DNA from 2 places in the Pantoea sp. RCC30.1 genome. Region 1 is predicted to be linked to the other one. Evidence: riboswitches for the same ligand, from Rfam matches in the RefSeq annotation. Region 1 holds a riboswitch; the other holds the start of a gene.
The links. A riboswitch is a leader RNA that binds a small molecule or an ion and turns the genes downstream of it on or off. The one in region 1 is predicted to bind thiamine pyrophosphate.
Positions count from the first base shown of each region.

Region 1 (6,015 bases):
AGCGCAGCGTGATAGCCGGAAAGACGCTCGACGCCAGTCGGGGAATCCAGCGAACCGGTGATAAACGCGATATCACGATGTCCCTGGTTCAGCAGATGACTCACCGCCATCGTGCTGCTGGCGTGCTGATCGCTGTAAATACAGTAGCTGTGATTGACGCGTAGTCGCCGGTTGATGACCAGAATCGGCTGTTTGTGGCGGGAGATAATCGCATCCAGCGCGTCAATGCTCAGGAAGCGCGGGTAGATAATAATGCCGTCACAGCGCAGGTCGAGCAGAAACTGAATAGCCGCCTCTTCCTGTTCAGCGGTGTGTTTGCCGTCCGCCAGAATTAGCTGGCGGCCCTGCTGCTCCATCATGCGTGCAGAATGCGCCATTAATTCAGTAAAGTAGCTGCCGCTGTAGAGCGTGTTGGTGATAACCAGTCCAATGGTCTGAGAGGTTTTCGTCGCCAGGTTGCGCGCCAGCAGATTGGGCCGGTATCCGGTTTCCGCAATCGCCTTTAACACCCTTTCACGCTTTTCCTGCCCGACATAGCCATTGCCGGAGAGCACGCGTGACACTGTCGCTTTTGAGACGCCCGCCCTGTTTGCCACTTCCTGAATCGTTGCCATCGTGATGCTCCTTTGCTGCGTCGTCCTGCAGTCTACCTAAGCCTCTCAAAGTTGGAAATATTTACACCGCCTGAGTGCGAAGTTAACAGCACCAGCCGGGTGACGTACTTCACAAAACAGAAAACTGTTTAATTTCAGCTCTTGTCGGCGCACTGAAAGCACTTCATGATTTTGTGAAACCGGTTTCCTATTTGCCTGCCTGCAGGCGCTAAAACATAAAAACTTTAACCGATTTACCCTACAGAGAAGAGCGATCATGCCCATGAACTATGCCGAGGTGTCACGCGCCATTGTCGATGCGCTAGGCGGCCTCACCAATATCGAAGCCGTCACTCACTGCATGACCCGTTTGCGGTTTGTGGTGAAAGATGAAACCAAGGTCGACACTCCCCGCCTCAAAGCGATTAAAGGCGTTATGGGCGTGGTGCACAACGAATCTCAGTGCCAGGTGATCATTGGTAATAACGTGTCACAGGCTTATCAGGCGGTGCTGGAAATGGGATCGCCCGGCGGCATTGCATCAACCGCGCCGGTGAAACGCAAAATCACCCTGAAAGGCATCGGCGCAGGTATTCTGGATGCGCTGGTGGGCACCATGTCACCACTGATTCCGGCCATTATTGGCGGGTCAATGGTTAAGCTGCTGGCGATGATCCTCGATATGGCGGGCGTGTTTGAAAAAGGCTCGTCAACGCTGGTGATCCTTAACGTCATTGGCGACGGTGCATTCTTCTTCCTGCCGATCATGGTAGCTGCCTCTGCGGCGCTCAAATTCAAAACCAATATGTCGCTGGCGATCGCCATTGCCGGTGTGCTGGTCCATCCCAATTTTGTTGAACTGATGGCAAAAGCGGCTCAGGGTCAGCCGGTCGAGTTCGGCTTCATCCCGGTGACGGCGGTGAAATATACCTACACGGTAATTCCGGCGCTGGTCATGACCTGGATCCTGTCGCACATTGAGCACGGCGTAGATCGCATAACCCCTGCCGTTACTAAAAACTTCCTGAAACCGATGCTGATCGTGCTGATTGCTGCCCCTATTGCGATTGTGCTGATTGGCCCGATTGGCATCTGGATCGGCAGCGGCATCTCCGCACTGGTTTATACCGTCCATGGCTATCTTGGCTGGCTGTCCGTCGCAATTATGGGCGCTATCTGGCCACTGCTGGTCATGACCGGGATGCATCGGGTGTTTACGCCGACCATCATCCAGACTATTGCCGAAACCGGCAAAGAGGGCATGGTGATGCCGTCTGAAATTGGTGCCAACCTGTCACTGGGTGGATCGTCGCTGGCGGTGGCGTTCCGCACCAAGAACCGTGAACTGCGCCAGACCGCGCTGGCGGCGGCAGCTTCCGCCATTATTGCCGGGATTTCAGAACCGGCGCTTTATGGTGTTGCTGTGCGCCTCAAACGCCCGCTTATCGCCTGTCTGATCAGTGGTTTTATCTGCGGCGCGGTAGCGGGCATTGGCGGGCTGGCCAGCCACTCAATGGCCTCTCCAGGCCTGTTTACCAGCGTACAGTTTTTCGATCCTGCTAATCCCATGAGTATTGTCTGGGTCGGTGCGGTCATGGTGTTGTCGGTGGTGCTGTCATTTGTGCTGACGCTGTTGTTAGGGTTTGAAGACATTCCTGAAACAGAGACTGAAACGAAATCCGAAGCCGGAACCGCCGCGCAACCTGCGCCTGTTACCGAACGCACTAACGCGATTAATAGCCATTAAACAGCCACTAAAGGAAAGGGTCACGCTGACCCGGAAAAGAGGATTGCATGTCTGATTCAAGGTTTCCGCAAGGGTTTTTATGGGGCGGCGCACTGGCCGCCAACCAGAGTGAAGGCGGCTATCGCGAGGGCGGAAAGGGCTTAACCACCGTCGATATGATCCCGCATGGCCCGCACCGTATGCCGGTCAAACTGGGTCTGGAAAAGCGATTTACCCTGCGTGACGATGAGTTCTATCCCAGCCATGAGGCCATCGATTTCTATCACCGCTATCCGGAGGATATCGCGCTGATGGCAGAAATGGGGTTCAGCGTATTTCGCACCTCGATTGCCTGGAGCCGCCTCTATCCCAATGGCGACGAACTGACGCCTAATCCGGAAGGCATCGCCTTTTACCGCGCAGTCTTTGAGGAGTGCCGGAAATATAATATCGAACCGCTGGTGACGCTCTGCCATTTTGATGTGCCGATGCATCTGGTCACGGAATATGGCTCGTGGCGCAATCGCAAAATGGTCGACTTTTTTGCCCGTTATGCCCGCAGCTGCTTCGAGGCGTTTGATGGGCTGGTGAAATACTGGCTGACCTTCAACGAAATCAATATCCTGCTGCACAGCCCGTTTTCCGGTGCTGGCCTGGTGTTCGAGCCCGGAGAGAACAAGGAGCAGGTAAAGTATCAGGCGGCCCATCATGAACTGGTTGCCAGCGCGCTGGTCACGCGAATCGCGCATGAGGTGAATTCGGCTAACCAGGTCGGCTGCATGCTGGCAGGTGGCAACTTCTATCCCTGGTCGAGCAAGCCGGAAGATGTCTGGGCGGCGCTGGAGAAAGATCGCGAAAACCTGTTCTTTATTGATGTGCAGGCGCGCGGCGCTTATCCGGCCTACGCCGCCCGCGTATTCCGTGAAAAAGGGGTGACGCTTGAGATCGCTGAGGGTGATGCAGACATTCTGAAAAATAGCGTCGATTTCGTCTCTTTCAGTTACTACGCCTCACGCTGCGCCTCGGCGGAGATGAATGAGCAGAACAGTAGCGCCGCCAATGTGGTGAAATCCCTGACCAATCCCCATGTGCCGCGCAGTGAGTGGGGCTGGGGCATCGATCCGCTTGGCTTACGTATTACCATGAATATGATGTATGACCGCTACCAGAAGCCGCTGTTCCTGGTAGAGAATGGCCTGGGGGCGCGCGATGAGATCGATGCGAATGGCGAGATTAATGACGATTACCGCATCAGCTATCTGCGTGAACACATCCGCGCCATGGGCGATGCCATTGAAGATGGCGTGCCGGTGATGGGTTACACCAGCTGGGGCTGCATCGATCTGGTTGCTGCCTCAACCGGTGAAATGAGCAAGCGCTACGGTTTCGTCTATGTTGACCGCGACGACCTGGGTAACGGCACGCTGGCGCGCACGCGCAAGAAATCGTTCTGGTGGTATAAGAAAGTGATTGCCAGCAACGGGGCAGATCTTGAGTGACGTTGTCACTTAAGAGCGCACACTCGCGCCGTTGTGCTCCAACAATAAATATCGTATAACAAATGTCTCCGAGGGGTGTCCTGTAATGGGCTGAGATGGCGCAAGCCGAACCCTTTGAACCTGATCTGGGTCATGCCAGCGAAGGGACGGGTCGGCAGAATTTTCTGCGTCATCTCCTGCACTATCCCCTGTTCCAGACCGTATGCCCGGATCTCCCTGTTACTGGAGATCCCATGTCTCATCCGCTTTTCGAAACCGGCTTCTATGGTCGTCTGCGCCAGCAGGCGGGCAGCCAATGGCACGCATATGTCAGGCACGATTTTGTGCAGCAACTCGGTCAGGGCATGCTGCCACCCGCCGCCTTCCGCCACTATCTCACCCAGGATTATCTGTTCCTGCTGCACTTCGCTCGTGCCTGGGGCCTGCTGATCAGCAAACTCTCTGAGCCAGCGGCCTTACGCAGCGCGACCGCATCGCTTAACGCCATCGTCAGCGAGCTACCGCTGCATCTGGCTTACTGCCAGCAATGGGGCATCAGCGAGGCGGCGATGGCGAGCGAACCCGAAGCAATGGAAACGATCAATTACACCCGCTACGTGCTGGACGTAGGTCACACCGGGGATGCGCTGGAGCTGGTGACGGCGCTGATGCCGTGTGTCGCCGGTTACGCTGAAATTGGTCTGACGCTGCTGGACGATACTGCGACCCGCTTTGAGGGGAATCCTTACGCGGCATGGATTGAGAATTACGGTGATGAATCCTACCTTAGCGGCGTCGGTTCTTCATTGTTGCTGTTTGAAACCCTGGCTCAGCAGCGCGCGGGTGAACAACGTTTTGATAGGCTGGCGGAGATTTTCACCACCGCGACCCGGCTGGAAGCTGCGTTCTGGCAAATGGGCCTCAATCATGCTGCCGATTTTCAGGTCAGCCCATGAATCAGCCGGATGATGCCGTGCCGCCGGGGATTACAGTTCGCCAGCTCTGCCTGACATTGGGTCAGCAGACACTTTTCAGCCAGCTTGATCTGGAGATTGCAGGGGGTGCATTTACCGCTTTACTGGGTGCCAGCGGCGTGGGTAAAAGCAGCCTGATGCGGGTCATTGCCGGTCTGACGCCCCCGACATCCGGGCAGATTAGCGGCAGCGACGGTCTGCCGCTGAACGGCCGTATCGCCTGGATGGGGCAACAGGATTTGCTCTATCCCTGGCTCACGGTGGAACAGAATGTCTGCCTCGCCAGTCGCCTGAACGGTGAGAAAGCCGATCGCGACTGGGCGCAGCATTTGCTGGAACGGGTGGGCCTGAGCCACTGTGCCAGTGCGAGGCCAGCGACGCTCTCCGGCGGGATGCGTCAGCGCGCCGCGCTGGCCCGTACCCTCTACACCCGTCAGCCGGTTGTATTAATGGATGAACCGTTCTCCGCACTGGATGCACTAACACGCACTCAGATACAGACGCTGGCCGCAGAAGTGCTGGTCGGGCATACCGTGCTGCTGATTACCCATGATGCTGCTGAAGCCTGCCGGCTCAGTCATCACCTGCTGGTGATCGGGTCAGCGGGGATAGAAGCCTGCCCGCCCCTCCTGGGTCAGCCACCACGTGCAGCAGACGATATACAGGTATTGCAGAGTCAGGCCGCGTTGCTAAAGCGGCTGAGCAGGATAGCCCGATGAAAAACCATTTCGCCGCTCTTCGCCGGGGCGTGACGCTGTTAACCGGACTGATTGCGCTGTGGTGGCTCGCCACGCTGACCGCCATTCCGGCGTTTCTGCTACCCTCGCCCGCTGCGGTCGCCGCCGCGCTGTGGCAGAGCGCTGACTATCTCAGCCATCACATGCTGATTACCCTGACCGAGATCCTCAGCGGCATGGCGCTCGGCGTGCTGCTGGGTGGCGCGCTGGCGCTGGGCATGACCTTTTCGCCATGGTTACAGCGCTGGATGATGCCGCTGGTGATCACCAGCCAGGCGATTCCGGTTTTTGCCCTGGCCCCTTTGCTGGTGCTCTGGTTTGGCTTCGGTATGAGCGCCAAAGTCGCGATGGCCGTGCTGGTGATCTTCTTCCCGGTAACCTCCAGCTTTTTTGATGGCCTGCGAGGCGTCACCCCCGGCTATCTCGATCTGGCTCGTACTATGGGTGCTTCACGTGCCTCTCAGTTGCGCCATGTCCGGCTGTTAGCCGCGCTGCCTGCGCTGGGTT
Region 1 covers NZ_JBXUHX010000001.1:21,257-27,271, forward strand. Annotated here, with positions in the region: gene AC2LB6_RS00140 (LacI family DNA-binding transcriptional regulator) at 1-614, opposite strand, end outside; gene ascF (PTS cellobiose/arbutin/salicin transporter subunit IIBC) at 871-2,340, shown strand; gene AC2LB6_RS00150 (6-phospho-beta-glucosidase) at 2,388-3,818, shown strand; TPP riboswitch at 3,880-3,982, shown strand; gene AC2LB6_RS00155 (TenA family protein) at 4,052-4,753, shown strand; gene AC2LB6_RS00160 (ABC transporter ATP-binding protein) at 4,750-5,490, shown strand; gene AC2LB6_RS00165 (ABC transporter permease) at 5,487-6,015, shown strand, end outside.

Region 2 (6,015 bases), 310 kb from region 1:
CGTTTATCATTAAGGAGTAATTGATGAGTCAGCATGCTAATGCACTGGTCTGGGGCCACGGCCCGGCGATCTTCGAAGTCTTTCTGGAGCCCACCTGTCCTTTTTCGGTGCGTACATTCAATAAATTAGACGCATTACTGGCGCACGCGAGTGAAGATAAGATCACCGTGAAGATCCGGCTACAATCTCAGCCATGGCACCTCTATTCCGGGCTGATTGTGCGCTACATTCTTGCCGCCGCCTGCGAAAGTAAAGAGGCGGCGAGGAAGGTGATGCAGGCGGTGGCCGATCATCGTGAAGAGTTTGAATTTACCGATCACTGTACCGGCCCTAACCGCGAGGCCACGCCGAATCAGATTCTGGCCCGCCTGAAAGAGTACAGTGGCGTGGATGCCAGCGCCGCATTTGATCAGCCTGATGTGCAGACCGCCATTAAATGGCACTGCAAATATGCCCGCCAGAACGGTATTCACGTTTCACCGACCTTTATGGTTAATGGCCTGGTGCAGCCTGAGCTCAGCAGCGGTGACGACATTGAGCACTGGACAAACGTTCTGATTGGTTAGTTTTTGTGCGCGGCTGCAACGGGCCGCGTCAGACTGTCTCTCTCCTTTGCGATCCAGCAAAGACGCAATCTCAATATCCTGATAATTAAGCCTGTTTTCCCATGAGCAGGCCGGGTAAGCTGTACCGCTATCAGCAGCATTTACACCGCTGCTACATCATCTTAACGGCGTCGCTGGCCTGTTTTTACGCCAGTCTGGCGCCTGATTCATTGAGGAATTGCGGATGCCGATGACGCTTGAACAGATACAGGACAAATATCCGGGTGCATTTACAGATGCATTTGGTGATTCCCCGGAATTAGCCAGCGAACTCGCGACGCTAATTATTGCCGGAAAGAAGGTGGCCTCCTGCGGTTCGTTACGCAGCTGGCAGGAGCAGGAAGCATTGCCTCAGCCAGGCGGTTACAGCATTGTTCTGAACGGAGAAAAGCGGCCCGTCTGCGTGATCCGCACCACCGGGCTGTTCCTGACGCGCTTTGATCGCGTGACGCCAGAGATGGCGATGCTGGAGGGTGAAGGCGATCTCAGCCTCGACCACTGGCGGCAGGAACATCAGCGCTACTTTGAGCGTGCAGGCTATTTCCACAGCGAAATGGAGCTGATCTTCGAGACCTTCCAGCTGGTCGAGGTGATTTAAACCGGCACCTTACAGCGTGTTGGCTGCCATCAGCGCCAGCCGCGTAACGCCACGGGCGGCGAGGTTCTCAGCCGCCTGAGCCGCGCGCATCCCACTGGCGCACACCAGCACCACGCGCTGATCCAGTGGCGGCTGCCAGGCCGCTATCTGCTGCGGCAGAATCCGTAACACCCGTCCGTCCACACTAAACGGTGCCTCCTCCACGCTGCGCAACTCCACTATGCAATCGTCTTCCGTCAGCATAGACCGATCGATAAACGGCGTGCCCGGCGCTTCCGGTTCAGGTGCGTTATCAAAGCGGAACTGCCTGATGTGCCAGTCAACAAAGTCACAGTGGATCATGCAGCCGAGCGGCGACGGCGTCAGTTTTAACAAAACACTCAGCGCCATCTGCGCCTGCATGGCACCCAGCGTCGCCACCGCGGGTCCCATTACGCCAGCCGTGTTGCAGTTACCCGAGGCCGTGGGCAACTGCGGGAACAGCGCGCGATAGCCGGGTGCGCCGCCACAGAATCCGCCGACATAGCCTTTGCGTCCCAGCACCGAGGCACAGATCAGTGGCAGACCGCGCGGATAGCACGCGTCGGAGAGCTGATAAGTAATGGCGAAGTTATCCGCCGCATCCACTACCAGGTCGATCCCCTCCAGCGCCAGCGGCAGTTGACTGGCGCTGAGCGAGTATGGATGTACCTCAACGTGGCAGTCAGGATTTCGCTGCGCCAGCGCGCGCTGAGCACAGATTGCTTTGGGCTGACCGACCTCGTCGATGCCAAACAGTGTCTGCCGGTGAAGGTTGTGCAACTCAACCCGATCGCCATCGTAAAGACGAATAAACCCGACGCCCGCGCCCGCCAGCAACGGTAGCAGCGACGCGCTAAGCCCGCCCGCCCCCACCACCAGCACATGTGCCCCGCTCAGCCGCTCTTGCCCCGCTTCGCCAATCTCCGGCAACATAGTCTGTCGCTGATAACGCTCCATCGCCGCTCCTTAACTGAACTGTGCCAGACCAAAAATGGGCGTGGAGGCAAAGGCCATGTCGCGCTGCTCCATCAATCCCGCCTGAAACGCCTCATGCCCGCCGTGGATCGCAGCAGCAAAGGCACCGGCCATCCGCACCGGATCGCGCGCTTTTGCCACCGCCGTGTTAAGCAGCACGCCGTCGAAACCCATCTCCATCGCCTGAGCCGCCTGACCGGGTGCGCCAATGCCCGCATCAATAATCAGTGGCACATCTTTAAACCACGCACGCATGGCACGTAGCCCTTCGATATTGCGCAGCCCCTGACCGGAACCAATCGGCGCGCCCCATGGCATCAGCACTTTACAACCCGCTTCCAGCAGTTTCTCACCGACAATCAGATCTTCGGTGGTGTAAGGAAAGACCTGGAAGCCATCAGCACAGAGGATCCGCGCGGCTTCAACCAGCGCAAAGGGATCGGGTTGCAGCGTGTCGGCATGGCCGATGACTTCCAGCTTGATCCAGGGCGTGTCGAACAGTTCACGCGCCATCTGCGCCGTCGTCACCGCCTCTTTCACCGTGTGGCAGCCTGCGGTATTGGGCAGAATGCGTTTGTTGAGCTGTTGCAGCAGCGAGCGGAAAGCACCGCCTTCACTGCCTTCCCGGCGCAGGCTGACGGTAATGATCTCCGCACCTGATGCGTCGATCGACTGATGCAGGATGTCCGGTGAGGGATATCCGGCGGTACCGAGCAGAAAGCGTGATTGCGGCGTGAATTGATAGAACATGGTTAACCTCCCTGCATAGGTGACAGGATTTCCAGCTGGCTGCCCGCCTCAAGCGGCTGGCTGGCATAGCGGCTGCGTGGCACAAATTCTCCGTTCAGTGCGGTCGCGACGGTGCGCGGGTCAATCTGCTGCTCCGCCATTAGCTCTGCCAGCGTGTCTGCATCGGTTTCAATCGTGTGTCCATTAAGTTGAACTCGCATGAGTTATCTCCTGAGTAAGTTGCAGCATGAGTTTTTCAGCCATAATCGGAGCCAGCAAAAAGCCGTGACGGTAAAGCCCGTTGAGCGAGAAACGACCCTTTTCATAGCGGACTTCAGGCAGGTTCTGTCGATAAGCGGGACGCAGACCGGTGCCGCTCTCCACGATCCGCGCTTCGGCCAGCGCCGGATGCAGACTATAAGCGGCACTGAGCAGCTCCATCATCGCTCTGGCACTGATCGGGCTGCTGTCGTGGCTTTCGACCATCGTGGCACCCAGCATGAAGTGCCCGTCTGCACGCGGCACCAGATAGCAGGGAAAGCGTGGGTGCAGCAGCCGGACAGGACGGGAGAGTTGAACATCGGGGGTCTTCAGGATCAGCATTTCACCCCGCACAGCGCGCAGTGCGGGCTGCTGATCCGCGGCGTGAATGCCACGGCAGTCAATGAGGGTGCCGGTGGGTTTACCGCTGTGTAAGGGCACGCCAGCCTGTTGCAATTTGTCGCGCAGTTGCTGCATCGCGCGGCGGGGATCGAGATGTGCTTCCGCCGCAAAAAACAGCCCACGCGCAAAGCGATTTTCCAGCGCCGGTTCGATCTCTCCGGGCGCGACCCACTGATGCTGCTGAGTCATGCTGGCGAAGCGTGTCAGTTCGCGGCTGTCACGCGGTGGCGCAACCACCAGCGTGCCCTGCTGCTCCACGCCATTGACGCGTTGCGCCCACCAGCCCGCAGCGTGCTGGCCCCATTCGATCACCTGTGGCGGCGCGCTTTCAGCTTCGCACCAGGGCGCGAGCATGCCGCCCGCCCAGTGCGAGGCGGCACGACAATCAGGCTGCGTAATGATTTCGACGCTTTCTCCCCGCTCCACAAGCAGCGTGGCGACGCACAGCCCGGCCACGCCGCTGCCAAGCACCGACCAGCGGCTCATGGTGTCCACCGGCGAGGAAGAGAGAGATTCAGGATGAGATATTTCACTTTGGCCTCGTTATAAGTTAACGAAGACCCGTGATACGGAGGGAAAAGGCAGAGACGTCGCAAATGCGCCCCTGCGGCAAGTATCTGATGCGATACCCGTCTTCCTACGCCAGTATCAACTGGGTCAGGTTCTAAGGGTCGCTAAGCCGCGCGATGCGCTATTAGCCTCTCAGTCTCTCTGGCGAGACTCCCCTGACGGGTTTAGTTGTAAGTTAAGCGGGCAGCTTCGTCAAGCCGCGTGCAGGATGCAAAACCAGAGTGTTGGGATTAACGGGCAGAACCGAACCACCAGTCAGCGGCGGTTGCCAGTGCCACAAAGGGTCCCGCCAGTGTCTGATTATGATGGTCAATAATACTTTTCGCAGAGAGGTGCGGATTATCGACGGTGGTATGCGCATCGGAAATCAGCACGACGTTAAAACCCAGCTCCGGTGAGGCCCGACAGGTAGTATCAACACAGAACTCCGTTTTCATTCCGGCAATCACCAGTTGTTTGATGCCTCTTTGCTTGAGCTGGAATTGCAGGCCGGTATCCCTGAAACAGCTGGGATATTTTTTTGTGACAACGACATCTGATTGCGGGCTGACCTGTAATTCCGGGATCAGGCGGGTCAACGGGCTTTGCTCATTAAAAGGGGAATTATCAGGTCCGATGTGCCGCGCAAAAAAGACGGGTACTTGAGACTGCCGTGCTTTGGTTATGAGCAGATTGATATTCGACAGAATGCTGCCTGCGGCAAAAGGTGCCGCTGGACCATGAAAAAGGCCCTGCTGCATATCGATGATTAAAAGTGCGCTTTCAGATGTCATCATGACCTGGCTCCATTCAGTTTTTTAAGAACGGAGAACAGGTCCCCGTCCGGTTCGGCGGGGAGTGAGAATCTGTTGTGTCAGGTGCCAGTCACAGAGTCGCCCACGTCGCCGCTGAGCGCGGTGGTGGTGACGGTTGTGAAAGTCAGAACTGACATAAACATTTCTAATCCTGAATTGATGAATTCGTGAGGAGTCGCCCCCGGAAGGAGGCAACTGGCATCTACATTACCCTGAACGTTGTCACTTTTAAAGCGCCTGCAGCGATTGCGTCACCACGTCGGTGATTTCACGAATACGTGGTTCGGCGCGGCGATAATAGGTCCATTTTCCCACTTTGCTGGCTTCGACCAGCCCGGCACTGTGAAGTGCTTTCAGGCATAACGACGTGGCGGGCTGTGATAAACCCGCCTTATCCTGTATGAGGCTGGCACAGACGCCATACTGATCGAAGGGATAGAGCTGGGTATAGCCCGCAAACGCTTCTTCAGGATTTTTAAGCCACTTCAGCACTGCCACTCGGGTCGGATTGGACAGTAACTTCAGGGCATTTTCGGGGGACATGCCGCCTCACAGAGTATCAGGATAGAAAAACAGGATAGTCAGTATAGCCTTTCTCAGTGCCGCCATACAGGGAGGCGTTATCGACCTCATTCAGCGGATAGCCAGATTTAATGCGCGCAGGCAGGTCGGGATTGGCGATGAACGAACGGCCAAAACCAAACAGATCGCCCCAGCCTTTTTCCAGCATATGCTGCGCTTTTTCAGCCGTGTATCGGCCTGAATAGATGATCGGAGATCGGAATGTTTCCCTCAATGCGACGCGGAAACTCTCTGGCATGTCCGGGCTATTATCCCAGTCCGCTTCGGCAATGGAGAGATAGCCGACTTCCAGCTCATTCAGCAGTTCTGCTGCGCGGATGTAGGTCGCCTGTGGATCGCTTTCGACCAGGCCGAGATAAACTCGCTCTTCGTCAGTGCTCGAAAACAGAGGCGCAAATCTGACGCCCACACGATGGCTGCCAAAGACCGAGCTGACCGCCTCAACGACTTCACGCAGGAAGCGCAGACGATTCTCCAC
Region 2 covers NZ_JBXUHX010000001.1:327,879-333,893, reverse strand. Annotated here, with positions in the region: gene AC2LB6_RS01625 (DsbA family protein) at 24-566, shown strand; gene AC2LB6_RS01620 (ASCH domain-containing protein) at 790-1,203, shown strand; gene AC2LB6_RS01615 (HesA/MoeB/ThiF family protein) at 1,213-2,181, opposite strand; gene AC2LB6_RS01610 (thiazole synthase) at 2,191-2,949, opposite strand; gene thiS (sulfur carrier protein ThiS) at 2,952-3,149, opposite strand; gene AC2LB6_RS01600 (FAD-dependent oxidoreductase) at 3,133-4,077, opposite strand; TPP riboswitch at 4,209-4,328, opposite strand; gene AC2LB6_RS01595 (cysteine hydrolase family protein) at 4,392-4,937, opposite strand; gene AC2LB6_RS01590 (ArsR/SmtB family transcription factor) at 5,184-5,498, opposite strand; gene AC2LB6_RS01585 (alkene reductase) at 5,515-6,015, opposite strand, start outside.
Region 2: another riboswitch for thiamine pyrophosphate. It lies ahead of AC2LB6_RS01600 (FAD-dependent oxidoreductase); the one in region 1 lies ahead of AC2LB6_RS00155 (TenA family protein).